DNA from 4 places in the Paenibacillus sp. GCM10027628 genome. Region 4 is predicted to be linked to each of the others. Evidence: riboswitches for the same ligand, from Rfam matches in the RefSeq annotation. Region 4 holds a riboswitch; each other region holds the start of a gene.
What was found. Region 4 has a riboswitch for cyclic di-AMP ahead of ACFQZT_RS20440 (TrkH family potassium uptake protein). Riboswitches for the same ligand answer to the same signal wherever they lie in the genome.
Positions count from the first base shown of each region.

Region 1 (3,449 bases), on a different contig from region 4:
ACCGTTTATAAGACCATAGATGGAACGAACGGCCCGATTCCGCTGCGGATATATACGCCTGCTCGGGAAGGAAGAATGCCGGCGGTTGTGTTCTTTCATGGCGGAGGCTTTCTTGCGGGAACTGTCGGTGTGGTCGAGAATCCATGCAAAGCTTTGGCCGAAAAGGCGGGGGCCGTCGTGGTCTCAGTCGATTATCGGCTTGCGCCCGAGCATGCGTTTCCTGCCGGTCTTACGGATTGCTTTGAGTCCGTTCAATGGGTATACGAACATGCCGGGGAAATCGGTGTGAATCCGCAGCAAATCGCAGTATCCGGTGACAGTGCGGGCGGCAATTTGGCCACAGTTTGCGCCTTGATGGACCGAGACAAAGGAACGGGCATGATTCAATATCAGGCCCTTATCTACCCGACTGTGAATATGGTCGGCGTCGAAACGGAAGATTTCAAATGGAGCCTGGATGAATACGATATTCGCAATCACCATGAGCTTATTGTCGCGGGAGTTAAAGGGTTGGGTGGAATGGGCAATCTGATTCTCGATCTGTACTTGCAAAATAATGCGGAGCCGACGGACCCTTATGTCGCTCCATTATTGGCGGAACATTTAAGCGGTATGCCGGAAACGTTGATCGTAACGGCGGAATATGATTACTTAAGGCTGGAATGTGAATCTTACGCCCGTAAGCTCTCACGCTCTGGCGTCTCAACGAAGCTGATTCAGTACAACGGCATGGATCATGCGTTTCTGGATAAGACCGGGTTATATCCGCAGGCGGAAGATTGCGTGAATGAAATCGCCAAAGAAATGAAACGTATATTCTCATAAATCCATAAATATAAGAAGCGGCCACAACCCTGAGTAAATCGGGAAGTGACCGCTGTTTTTGTATTGTGATAAATCTATTAATTGCTAATGAATTCTTGCACCCATTCGTTATTGTAGAAGCTGACACCGATCTTCGTGTAGTTCGGGCTTAAAATGTTTTCTCGATGTCCAGTGCTGTTCATCCACGCCTGCATGACTTCTTGTGGCGTTTTTTGTCCCATGGCAATGTTTTCACCCGCGTAGCCGTACTGGATGCCATACGAGGTCATCATGTCAAATGGAGATCCGTAAGTTGGCGAAGTATGATCGAAGTAATGGTTGTTGTACATATCTTTGGCCTTATCCAGCGCCATAACAGATAAAGATTTGTCCATAGTTAGCGGGTTCAGCCCAGCCTTGGCGCGTTCCTGGTTCACTAAGGAAACCACTTGATCGGCGTAAGACGACTGACTGTTTACGTTGTTCGTAGGCGGTGTTCCATTAGAAGTATGGCCAGGAACGTTCAGAATCATGCCAGGCCAGATGATATTCGGGTTGGCAACTTGTGGATTCTGTGCGATTAAGGAGCTCAGCGAAATCCCCTGTTTTTGTGAAATAGTCCACATCGTATCTTGGCTTTTTACTGTATACGTGGCGGCGGAGGCTGCTGATGCTGCTCCAGAACCTGCGATTAACCCTAGTGTAAGTAGACCTGGTAGTACAATTTTCTTGAAATGCATGTGAAAAATCCTCCCTTTTTTATGGCCTGCGAGGTTAGCTGTCGGGTTCGGGTCAAAGAGTAATCACCCTGCCAATTTATTGGCTTCACCCCAAGGAATGGTTCCCCCGCGCTTCTCAAGAAGAAGCTTCGGCCGATTATTGGTTGCTCAGATAAGCGGCAGGACCTACTGCCCTTCTGAGGTGAGTTCTATTCTAACATAAGAATTAGACCGGTTCGTCCCTCAATTATTTCCATACTGAAGGATCCGTTGAAAATAAAGGACAAGACGGATTTTAAACTAATCTGCCGATACGGTGCTTCTCGGAGGATATTCTTCTGATCGAATCTGGAATGATGTTATTCAGCGTTACAAACGTAAAAGTAAAATGAAACCGAATGAATAGCGATGTTTTCCATCGTTATTGATTTGAACTGGGCAGATGCGATACCTACTTTCCTCCTAAGAACCTGACGGTTTTTCCTGGGGAATCATCTTTTGAAACGATAAACTTTCCAGCAAAAGCAGGAATTTACATGCCAATCCATAATATATCTACAAATATAACCATTATTCGACAGGGAGTGTACGATCATGATGCATCCGCATACGGAGCTGCGTTACATCGATGACAAGATCGGTTTCGGGGTTTTCGCGACACAGTTCATACCCAAAGGCACATTAACATGGGCTTTGGATGATTTGGATCAGATATTGGAGCCGGAGGTTGTTGAGTCGCTCGATCAGGATCGAAAAAAGCTGGTTCTGAAATATTCTTACCGGAATCAGGACGGGAAATATATCCTTTGCTGGGACAATGGCCGATACGTCAATCACAGTTTCCATGCGAATTGTATTGGGACTGCTTACGAAGTCGAGATTGCCATCCGAGATATATTTCCCGGAGAACAGCTGACGGATGATTACGGGTCGCTGAACGTGGACGAACCGTTCGAATGCTTCCGGGAGGAAGGGACTGATCGAACGAGAGTCAATCCGGGCGACTTGCTTGAATATGCAGATGTCTGGGATGCTCAGGCATTGGAGGCTTTTCGCTATTATCAACAAGTGGAGCAGCCGCTTGCCCACCTGATTCGGCCGGAATTCAGGGAAAAGGTGAGAATCGCAGCGCAGGAACATATTCTGGTTGATTCCATCCGTAACATTTATTTCGACCGCGCATCCAGTAAAGCGGCTAGATGAGGCGCTTTCTTAAGTAAGGCTTGAAAAAATTCTTGCTGCAAGGTAACGAAAACGACCGGAGTCAGCGTACAAATCGTAGCGGTGCGGGGAATATTGTGAAGCAAAGCCATTTCCCCGAAAAAATCACCGTCAGACAGTTGGGCTACCCGATGATTGTCGCCGCTACGATCTTTTTTCAAAACCTCAACTTTACCGCGCACGATGATATAGAATTTATCGCCCAAATCTCCCTCATGAATAATTGTCCGCTCTTTAGCATAGGATTCGGTTGCAAAAAAATGAGAAATCTCCTCTAAAAACGAAAGATCCATATCGGAGAAAATCGGAAATAACTGAAGCCGTTCGGCACTAACTTCGACATGGAACCCGTCTTCACTGATCTCAAAACCGGTTTGTTTTTGCCAAGATTGCTTATAACGCCCTTCCGGGCGCTTCAGCAATTGTTTGTGTGTGCCTTGTTCCGCAATTTGACCCTGATGAAGAACATAGATGCAATCCGCATGTTCGGCCGAAGCGAGCCGGTGAGTAACGGAGATGACAGTCCGCGCGGCTGAAATGCGTTGTAAAGTTTGGTTAATCGCCGCTTCTGTAGCCGGATCTAGTGCAGAAGTCGCTTCATCGAGTATAAGTATGGCCGGATTGCGTATGATGGCACGGGCGATCGCAACTCGCTGTCGTTGCCCCCCTGAAAGTCGCCCCCCTCGCTCGCCGACGTCCGTCTCG
Region 1 is NZ_JBHTHA010000043.1:50,842-54,290, forward strand. It holds gene ACFQZT_RS27070 (alpha/beta hydrolase) at 1-825, shown strand, start outside; gene ACFQZT_RS27075 (CAP domain-containing protein) at 903-1,544, opposite strand; cyclic di-AMP (ydaO/yuaA leader) riboswitch at 1,553-1,688, opposite strand; gene ACFQZT_RS27080 (SET domain-containing protein) at 2,118-2,726, shown strand; gene ACFQZT_RS27085 (ATP-binding cassette domain-containing protein) at 2,690-3,449, opposite strand, start outside.
Region 1: another riboswitch for cyclic di-AMP. It lies ahead of ACFQZT_RS27075 (CAP domain-containing protein); the one in region 4 lies ahead of ACFQZT_RS20440 (TrkH family potassium uptake protein).

Region 2 (3,449 bases), on a different contig from region 4:
CGGCGAGCTGGCGGACCACATTCCCGTGTTGAGCAGAACCTACGACGTCGACCCGGCGAGTGTGAAAATCTTCAATGTCGAAGCGTCCCCATCGGCGCTGCCTCCAGGCTTACCAAGCGATCTCGTCGAATATGGAATGGACGTGATGCGTAGAAAAGGTGTGCAGTACAAATTAGCGACCCCGATTAAGGAATGTACACCGGAGGGTGTCATTCTAGGCAACGGAGAGTTCATACGTTCAGCGACGGTCATTTGGTCGGGCGGCATACGCGGCAATTCGCTTTTGGAGAAAGCGGGTTTTGACGTACAGCGTGGGAGAGTGAAGGTGGACGCACATTTGCGTTCGCTTCAATATCCCGATGTGTTCATCACAGGCGATTGTTCCATCGTCACGGGCCCGGACGGCTCTCCATATCCGGCTAATGCCCAGATTGCCGTGCAGCAAGGCTACAATGCCGCGAGAAACCTTATTGCAGCCGTTCGTAACAAGCCTCTTAAGCCATTTGCATTTGATTACAAAGGGACAGTCGCCTCGCTCGGAAGAGGGGAAGCGGTCGGCTTGTTGAAAGTGAAGAAGGTCAAGGGCAAATTCGCAGCACTGCTCAAAAAAGTGATCGATGCCCGTTATCTGTTCCTCATCGGCGGGCTGCCGCTTGTATGGAAAAAGATGATTTTTAAACACAAAGTTACGACAAGAAATCATCACGTCTCAGGTTAAGGACAAAAAAATCGAGAAAGATAAACGAAAGCATCAGATAATCGAAGTAAATCAACGAATCACACGGTTGTAAGCGAATTATTGGATGAATGTGATGGCGCGGCATGCCTTTTTAACTTTATTCCCTCCTTTACTATGTTGCGATAAGAGAGTAGTATTCATTTCGTACATCACATTTGAATATTTCGCTGAATTTTCTACTTAGAAAAGCGGGGGAACCGAAGGTTTCATGGGGTGAATAAAGGTGCATGCATCTGCACCGATTAGGGCATATTTCTCGCGGCCCGAACCCGGCAGCTAACCTCGTAAGCGGTCGTGAGAAGGAGAACGCGTGTAAACACAAGGGCTATCCTTGTGTTTTTTTGCGTACTTAAGGGCAATGTAACATCAGACTATTAGATTTTATTGGGGGCTTACACAGAATGACTAGCGATTCAATCAAAAAAATTGTTTTCGGCAAACCGCTCAAGTCCAGCGAGATCGAATCCGAGAAAATGCAAGTTTGGAAGGCGCTGCCCATCCTGTCTTCGGATGCGCTCTCTTCGGTTGCTTATGGGACCGAACAAATTCTGCTGGAGCTTGCGACCGTGGGGGTTGCAGCCTTTGCTTTTTCCTTGCCGATCGCAATCTCTATCATCGCTCTCATCGCAATTCTGGTCATTAGTTACCGTCAGGTCATTGAGGCCTATCCGCAGGGCGGCGGAGCTTACATGGTTTCCAAAGAGAATTTGGGGATGATGTGGGGGCGGTTGACGGGGGTTTCTCTCCTAATCGACTATACGCTTACCGTTGCGGTTTCGATTTCAGCGGGGGTACAGGCGATAACGTCGGCTTTCCCGGTAACAGTGCCTTACATAGTCCCAATGGCGTTGCTCCTGGTGTGGCTCATGGTATGGCTGAATTTGCGCGGCACATCAGAATCAGGCACGGTTTTCGCAATTCCTACTTATTTTTTCATTCTTTGCGTGCTGCTTCTAGTTGGAAAAGGGATCTTCGATATGGTAACAGGACACGAACATACACAGCCTATCCATCTAGTCCCGAGTTCGGTGACGCATGGTTTAACCTTGTTTGTTCTCCTAAAAGCATTCTCATCGGGCTGCTCCGCTGTAACGGGAATCGAAGCGATTTCGGATGCGGTACCGCATTTCCGTACGCCTTCCGTCAAAAATGCCAAGAGAACGCTGGCCTCATTGGGAACGCTTTTGGCTATTGTTTTCGGCGGGGTGACCATGCTCAGTCTAGCTTATGGGATCGCTCCTGATCCGAACGGGCATACCTCCGTGTTGTCGATGGTGACCGAGCAAGCGTTTGGCCGCGGGACGATGTACTATGCAACACAGATCGCGACGATGCTCATCTTGACATTAGCTGCGAATACGAGCTTTAACGGGTTCCCCATCTTGGCCTCAATTATGGCTCAAGATAAAAACTTCCCGCGCATGTTTTCTTTCCGTGGAGATCGGCTTTCATTCAACTACGGTATCATTACGCTCGGGGTGCTGGCCAGCATTCTGCTTATCGTCTTCAAAGGTAAAACGGACGGACTCATTCCGTTGTATGCTATCGGTGTATTCTTGTCTTTTACACTGGCGCAAAGCGGCTTGGTTCGCAAATGGATTAGAGAGCGGAACGCGGGCTGGTGGCGTAAATTGCTCATTAATGGGTTAGGCGCTTTGGTTTCCTTCGCCGTACTTCTGATTTTCTGTTTTACAAAATTTGTGGAAGGCGCTTGGATCGTTATCGTTGTGACGCCATTGCTGCTTTGGTTAATAACGAAAATAAGCGCTCACTACGATGATGTTGCCAAACAACTGCGGATTGATATTGCGCATGATCGCGTATGTACCAAAGAATCGCTGATTATTGTTCCCGTCGCGGGAATTCACCGCGTTGTGGCCCAGTCGCTTAACTATGCGAAGTCGTTATCGCCCAATGTTATCGCCTTCTACGTATCTTTCTCGGAGGAAGAGGAAGAAGCGATGGAAGAAAAATGGAATAAATGGGATCCTGGCGTTCGCTTGGTCGTATTCAAATCCCGTTATCGAACCATCGTGAAACCGTTGGCCGAGTTTATCGAAAGAATTGATACGCACGTATCCGAAAAACAATCGATTATGGTGATTTTGCCGCAATTTATTCCTAAAAAGTGGTGGCACCGTCTGCTTCATAACCAGTCTGCGTCGCGAATCCGCTCGAAATTGCAATCGGATAAAGATATTGTCGTGGCGACAGTTCCTTATCATTTGCATGAGTAGGCATAACCGGGTTGACTTTTCCTATGGGCTCTTGAATAATGTGGGGAGAAACCGAGGTGATTAGTAATGGCCAAGAAAAAATGGTCGGCTGCAGCTCCGGATGCCACATCTCAAGATAAACCGGCAACACTTAAGGATCTGCTTAGCCCGGAAGTTTTAAGCAAGCTCAAATCGCAATCCGATGCGATGAAAGCCGAAGAGCAAGCGCGCAAGGAAGCTGCCAGGGAGCAGGCGGAGGCCGCGCGTAAAGCGGAAGAGAAACGGCTGGAGAACGATTTTGGACATCTGCTTAGCAAGAGCAATCTCGATTGGCGCAAGCACAAATGAAAAAACGAACAGGACGCTCTATCCTGTTCGTTGTGCTTAGCATGATGACGTTGTCCGGTTGTGGAACGGTCGGCAGTATGCCCGCAGGGACAAGTCCGTCTGCAGAGCCTTCTGCACTTCAGACGACGGCGGCGCAAGCCCCGCCG
Region 2 is NZ_JBHTHA010000017.1:176,846-180,294, reverse strand. It holds gene ACFQZT_RS16405 (NAD(P)/FAD-dependent oxidoreductase) at 1-718, shown strand, start outside; cyclic di-AMP (ydaO/yuaA leader) riboswitch at 895-1,045, shown strand; gene ACFQZT_RS16400 (APC family permease) at 1,141-2,976, shown strand; gene ACFQZT_RS16395 (YqkE family protein) at 3,043-3,303, shown strand; gene ACFQZT_RS16390 (polysaccharide deacetylase family protein) at 3,300-3,449, shown strand, end outside.
Region 2: another riboswitch for cyclic di-AMP. It lies ahead of ACFQZT_RS16400 (APC family permease); the one in region 4 lies ahead of ACFQZT_RS20440 (TrkH family potassium uptake protein).

Region 3 (3,449 bases), on a different contig from region 4:
TTTTCGATGGTTGACAAAATATGCGATGAAATGAGGAAACTGGCGCCTTTTCGCTTCATTTTGACCATCAGCTCCAGTAAGGAACGTATGGCTAGCGGGTCTAGCCCAAGAAACGGTTCGTCGATGATATATAAGGAAGGTTCGATTAGGAAAGCGTTCATAATCATGACCTTCTGCTTCATACCTTTAGATAGGTGGCTGGCGAAACTGTTCAGCTTGTCCTTCATTTGAAACTCTTCCAACAGCGCAGCAGATCTCGACAAATAAGCATCTTTCGACAGTCCGTAAGCCATCGCTGTCAATTCCAAATGCTCACGTATCGTGAGTTCTTCATACAGTTCGGGGCTTTCGGGAACATAGGCGTAAGCTGCGCGATAGGGTATAGGGGCATCAGTCAAAGTTTGGCCATTGATACGGATGTTCCCTTTTTGAGGTTTAAGAAGGCCGAGAATGTTCTTAATGGTCGTACTTTTACCTGCGCCGTTCAGACCTATCAGCCCCATCATTTCTCCTTGCCGAATGGAAAAGGAGAGCTCATGCAGGACCGGTTTGCCCGGCAAATATCCCCCATAAAGAGAGTCAACTTGTAAAATTGGGGTCATCTCATCGCCTCCCTATTTAGCAAATTATTGGTATTTATGAGTCATTTTTATCCAATCTTATTATAAACAAATTCACAAATTTAGCCTAATTTAGGCGTGTGATTGATGAAAATCATCGTATTCGTGTGTTATAATGAGAAAAACGTACCAATAACCCATATTTGCTCAGTAAAATGTCCACAATTCCTGAATTCCGTCCTTTTTATCGATAATCGATAACTTTACAGCAGAAGATTTACAGCGTAATATACTTTTCATAATAACTTAATAACCAATTTGCCATTTTTCCATTCGCTGAGTTCCATTATGGGAACGGGGGAACCGCTGTAAGCCATCGGACACGTAATCCGTGACGGGGTGAACAGAATGATTATCAGGGGTGAATCCTGGTGCTTGCTTCGCAAACATCGGGTAGGGCGACTCTCACGTCCGAATCCGTCAGCTAACCTCGTAAGCGTACAAGAGGGGTAACGATTGTCGTGCTATTTGTATTTCACATGCAAACTAAGCCACGGGAAGAGTCCTCTTCCTGCTGGCTTTTTCATATTTCTGAGGATATTTACAGCCAGGAGCTCATAGGATGATGAATAGCAAAGGGGGTGGGACTACCAGGGGAGTCGGCATAGACCGCACTGCTACTGGGTAAACTCCGCTGCACAAGTTGGAGGGAAACATGTTAAGTTACTACAAAAAAACTTAGTCGCGTCAAATCTGATCATGCGTAACACTCGACGGCGGGGCTTTGAAGGAGGACCGAAGAAGTGGGCAGTATCTCATTAACAGAGACCCATGTAAAACGATCATCCAGCATGTCCTTCGCATTGCGATGGAAGCATGAAAACTTGCGTTTGATTTTAAGCTTAGCTATGATCTCAATCGCGATGACTTTCATGTTTTTGGTGTTGTTGTACGGTACGGCTACCAAGAGCGTATCCGTGGTTGTGAATGGACAAGAAACCGTTGTGCATACGAAGCAATGGGTCCTGCAACGCCTACTGGATGAACAAGCCATTAAGATTGGTGAGCACGATGAAATTTCCGCAGCCCTTACAAGCACAATCAAAGGCGGCGAGAAAATCGTCATCGCTCACGCTTCACCAATTCAACTGACTGCTGATGGAAAGACCACCACTGTTTACACAACTGCAAGAACGGTAGAAAGTGCATTGCAAGATTTACATATTGCACTTGGGGAGCTCGATAAAGTAACTCCCGGACCGATAGCCTCTCTATCTGCCGGCGATGAAATCAAAATCGTCCGTGTGAAGAAAGAGACGGAAGAAGTAACGGAGCCGATCGCGTTCGACACAGAAAAGAAGAACGATGCATCGCTGCTTAAAGGAAAGGAGCAAACCGTCCAAGAAGGTAAAGAGGGCGTACTCCTGAAAAAGAAAGAAAAGACTTACGAAGACGGTAAATTAGTCTCGGAAGCAGTTGTGGATCAACAGGTTCAAACGGAACGTGTAAATAAAGTTGTTGCTGTGGGCACGAAAAACGCAGTTGTCGTTTTGTCGGCTTCATCCCCAAGCGTGGATGAAATTTCCAAGAACGGCGTGAAGTTTGGATATAAACAAATCCTGAAAAATGTGAAGCTGACCGCTTACTCAGCAGGAGCGGAATCGACAGGTAAAGCCGAAGGGGCCCCCGGGTTTGGTAAAACATTCACCGGAACAACCGTTACAGAAGGCAGAACCATTGCCGTCGATCCGAAGGTCATTCCATTGGGATGGTGGGTTTACATTGAGGGCATCGGCTTCCGCCGTGCCGAAGATACAGGCAGCGGTGTAAAGGGCCAGATGATTGATGTTTACTATGAAGATGAAAGCTATGCCAATAGATTTGGTACGAAGCAAGGCTATACGGTCTATGTGGTTGGACCTAAGAAGCCAACGGAGAATTAACGAGTAAACGGCTGTTTAGGCGGGTAGAATGAATCTATAAGCCTTCAGCTTGGGCGAAAGAAGAGGGGATCCCTCTTCTTTTTCTGCGTTGATCCATACCAATCAAGCGTAAGGCCGTGGATGTCGAAACCGAAGGTTCTTTCGTACAGGGAAAGGGATCATTGATGATTAAAGAAGTTATCGTCGTAGAAGGCAAGGACGATACGGCAGCGATTCGCCGAGCTGTCGAGGCGGATACGATCGAAACAGGCGGGTCCGCGATCGGACAAGCCGTGTTGAAGCGGATTGCGCTTGCGCAGCAGCGCAGGGGCGTTATTATTTTTACGGATCCCGATCACGCAGGTGAGCGGATCCGGAAGATTGTGGCAGCCAAGGTACCCGGCTGCAAGCATGCTTTTATTACGCAGGAGCAGGCTGCGTATAAGGGCGATATCGGCGTCGAGAACGCGACGCCCGAGACGATTCGGCAGGCGCTGGCAAGCCTGCGTACAGAGTACGACGGCGCCGTCTCCATGCTGACGATGGAAGATTTAATGGCGGCGGGGCTCATTGTCCATCCCGAGGCGGCTTCTCGCAGGCTTGAGGTAGGCAAGGCGCTCGGTATCGGCTATTGCAACGGCAAGCAATTTTATAAACGCTGCGCGATGTTTCAAATCACGCGTGAGGAGTTTGAAGCGGCGTTAGAGTGTTTGAAGTAATGCGTTTGCGTCAAAGCAACATACATAATGAGAAGTAGTGGGAAGCGGCTCGAGAGTGACTTTAGCATGGAAAAACCGTGTTAAATCCAATCAGTTGGGCATCCTTAGCGTCATCCGGCGACTTTAGCGCGGAAAAACCGTCTTAAAGTGGTGGAGTTGCCGATTCGAGGCCGGTTAACGCTGAAAAACCGTGTTAAACCCCATCAGCTGAGCATCCACAGCGTCATCCGGCGACTTTAGCGCGGAAA
Region 3 is NZ_JBHTHA010000018.1:12,821-16,269, forward strand. It holds gene ACFQZT_RS16640 (ABC transporter ATP-binding protein) at 1-602, opposite strand, end outside; cyclic di-AMP (ydaO/yuaA leader) riboswitch at 885-1,074, shown strand; gene ACFQZT_RS16645 (resuscitation-promoting factor) at 1,364-2,503, shown strand; gene rnmV (ribonuclease M5) at 2,668-3,201, shown strand.
Region 3: another riboswitch for cyclic di-AMP. It lies ahead of ACFQZT_RS16645 (resuscitation-promoting factor); the one in region 4 lies ahead of ACFQZT_RS20440 (TrkH family potassium uptake protein).

Region 4 (3,449 bases):
AACCGCCCACACATCGAATTTCACTTCACCTGTATAGAACAGTACTTGCTGTACACCTAAGATGAAAAGAGCCAGTAAATAACCGCGCCCCATGCCGTTAAAAACTTCCGTGCCAAAACGCCGTTCATTCCATGAGGGCCATAGACGCAATCCGACGGTTTCCCACAGACCATTGCCCGCTGCAAGTGACAAATACAGTGAAATCCCAAGCAGCATCGCGACCAAATTCATGAATAACGAGGCGAAAAGAGTTGCCGTGCCGACACTTTCGACCCCGGCCATCGCTTTAAAAGCTGGATACATATTGATGTTATTGACGACATAAATGGTGATGAAAACAACGGTCAACAATATACCTCGACGAAAATCGAATTGTTTCCTATAGATCAGGATGTAGATGATGGCGGTTAAAGACATAAGCAGAGTGAATCCCATGGACACCCACGTCATGATGGAAGCCGAGCGGTCTTGCTGGTCCAGCCAGGTTTGATAGGAATCCGGTAAGCTAAATATGGCATTGAACCCGACAAGAGAATCGTCGTCAAAATCCATGCGCAGCTGCAACTTGGCTTCGCCCAGCATATCCGTTTGCTTTTCATAGAAAAGCGTAGTCCCCTGCTCTTCTTCGGTTGCCGGTTTTGCGATGGCGATAAAGTCATCCGGATTAAAACCCTGTTTCCGGATTTCATCTTTAGCCATAATATCAGCCTTTTGCTTGCTGATCGTCGAAAAGACGGTTGTTGCCTCGCTCCATCCGGTAATACGGGCACTCGAATAATTGACCTCCACTTCGAAATGCCGTTTTGTCGCCGGATCTACGACGCTGACTTGATAATAATCAATCGGAAAACGCTCTCCGTATTTCTTGGTGTAGCTGTCTGTGAGATGTTCTTTTTGCAGGTAACCGCTTCTTGCTTTTTTGGATTGGTAAATGACGAACGTTTTAACTCCATGAATGCCATATCGCTCGCTGATAAATTGCGAGGCGGCATCAGCGGCCTGCTGCTTCGTGATCTTCGGGTTTTCGGCGGGAGCAGCTTCCTCCGCTTGCAGTCCATACAGCATATTAACGCTCATGTACATAACAATGCCGATGCATGCGAGAAGGAGCAGCAATCGATTTAGCTTCGGTCGGATCATGGACGAGTCTCCTTCATTGTTCGATGATTCTTTAAAATGATGTTCCCCAAACAGTTACTTTAAAGTTATCACAGTTTACATAGAAAACCAATTGAGTTAAAAACGTTCGTAAACAAGGGCAAAACCTTGATTTCGGTGGATAACTCCCTAGCCAGCTTACCAGAAACGTTGGATTATCGGAATATAATCCCAAATCCTCTGAAACCAACTTTGTAAGTGGACGTAAACAGTAATATAATTCATATCAATTGAATAAAAAGCCGAATTTCTTAATGAAAACGGGGGAACCATGTATTTTATGGGGTGAATTTTGCTTGAGACATCCGTTTCTGGCAAATAGGGTGATCCGCGCATCCGAATCCGTCAGCTAACTTCGTAGGCAATACGTCAGGAACCATACCGAACAAGGCATTGGATTTCCAGTGTCTTTTTTGCATGTTACAGGGGGCAATATGAAGAAAAAAATGGACATTTGGCAGCTTACGCCGCCGCAAATTCTGGTACTCGGTTTCGCTGCTATCATCTTTATTGGGGCAGGTCTTTTGACGCTTCCGTTCGCATCGGCCACGGGTCAATCGATACGATTCATTGACGCGCTGTTTACGGCGACATCGGCAACTTGCGTAACCGGACTCGTCGTGGTGGACACGGGAAGCGCGTATACCATGTTTGGCCAAATTGTGATCGTGAGCTTGATTCAGATTGGCGGTCTCGGTTTCATGACGATGTCGACGCTCATTGCCTTCGCATTCCGAAAGAAGATCACGCTCAAAGAACGCCTGGTTCTTCAAGAGGCATTTAACCAAGGCAGTATGGAAGGTATCGTGCGGCTCATTCGCAAAGTCATCATATACTCGCTGAGTATCGAGGCTATTGCTGCCGTTATTTTTACAATTCGTTGGACGTTTGATTTAGGCTTCAGCAAGGCGCTCTATTTCGGCATTTGGCACGCCATATCGATGTTTAATAACGCAGGTTTTGACCTGTTTGGTACGGTTGATGCGCCTTTCGTCTCCTTTACCGGTTATACGAACGATTTCGTTGTGAATGTTGTGATTATGGCGCTTATTGTTCTCGGCGGGATTGGTTTTATTGTGATGTCTGATTTAATGGATTACAACAAGACGAAAAAGCTGTCCCTGCACTCGAAGGTTGTCCTTAGCATGACAGGGATGCTCATCCTGCTTGGCGCGATTGTCATCTTTATCTTCGAATATACGAATACGAAGACATTAGGATCGTTAAATATGGGCGGAAAAATATTAGCTTCATTCTTTCAATCGGTTGCGCCGCGAACGGCCGGGCCGAATACGATCGATATCGGTTCGATGCGTCAAGCATCGCAATTTTTCATCGTGATTCTGATGTTCATCGGTGCTTCTCCCGGGTCGACCGGTGGTGGGATTAAAACAACGACTTTTGCGATTTTGATCAGTGCAATTATAACGATGATTCGCGGGAAAGAGGATATCGTCATTTTCCGTTTCCGCTTGGCGAAGGATCGGATTCTCAAAGCCATTACATTAACGATGATCGCGTTGTTCCTTGTTATATTCGTATCGATGCTGCTCTCCACAACTGAGGATGCACAATTACTTAAAATATTATTTGAGGTCACTTCTGCCTTCGGAACCGTAGGATTAACAATGGGACTCACGCCGGATTTAACTGCTTTCGGTAAAATCATGATCAGCTTAACGATGTTTGCCGGACGTTTGGGCCCGATTACGCTTGCCTACGCTTTGCAACCGAAGCAAGAGAAAGAATTATATAGATACCCAGAGGGTAAAATCACGATTGGATAGGGGAAAAAACAGATGAAAAGTCAGTATGTGGTTATCGGTCTGGGCCGATTCGGAGCCAGCATTTCAAAGGAGCTGATCAAGCTCGGTTATGAAGTACTGGGTATCGACAAGGATGAGGAAGCTGTAGATGAAATGAGTTCTGAACTCACGCACGCGGTTGTAGCTGATGCAACGGATGAAGATGTATTAAAGTCGCTGGGGATTCGCAATTTTGATTGTGCCGTCGTGGCCATTGGCGATGACATTCAATCCAGTATTTTAGCGGCGATTGTGTTGAAAGATTTAGGGGTGAAAAAAGTTGTTGCCAAAGCACTTTCGGAGCTGCACGGCAAGGTGCTTGACAAAATTGGCGTAGACCGTGTCATTTACCCGGAACGGGACATGGGCATTCGCGTAGCGCATCAGCTTGTTTCCCCTAATTTGCTGGACTATATCGAGATTTCTAAGGATTACACGATCGCTGAGCTTTCCGTGCCCAAACGGATCTGTGGTTTATCCATTAGA
Region 4 is NZ_JBHTHA010000029.1:71,803-75,251, forward strand. It holds gene ACFQZT_RS20435 (CPBP family intramembrane glutamic endopeptidase) at 1-1,140, opposite strand, end outside; cyclic di-AMP (ydaO/yuaA leader) riboswitch at 1,389-1,537, shown strand; gene ACFQZT_RS20440 (TrkH family potassium uptake protein) at 1,593-2,945, shown strand; gene ACFQZT_RS20445 (potassium channel family protein) at 2,958-3,449, shown strand, end outside.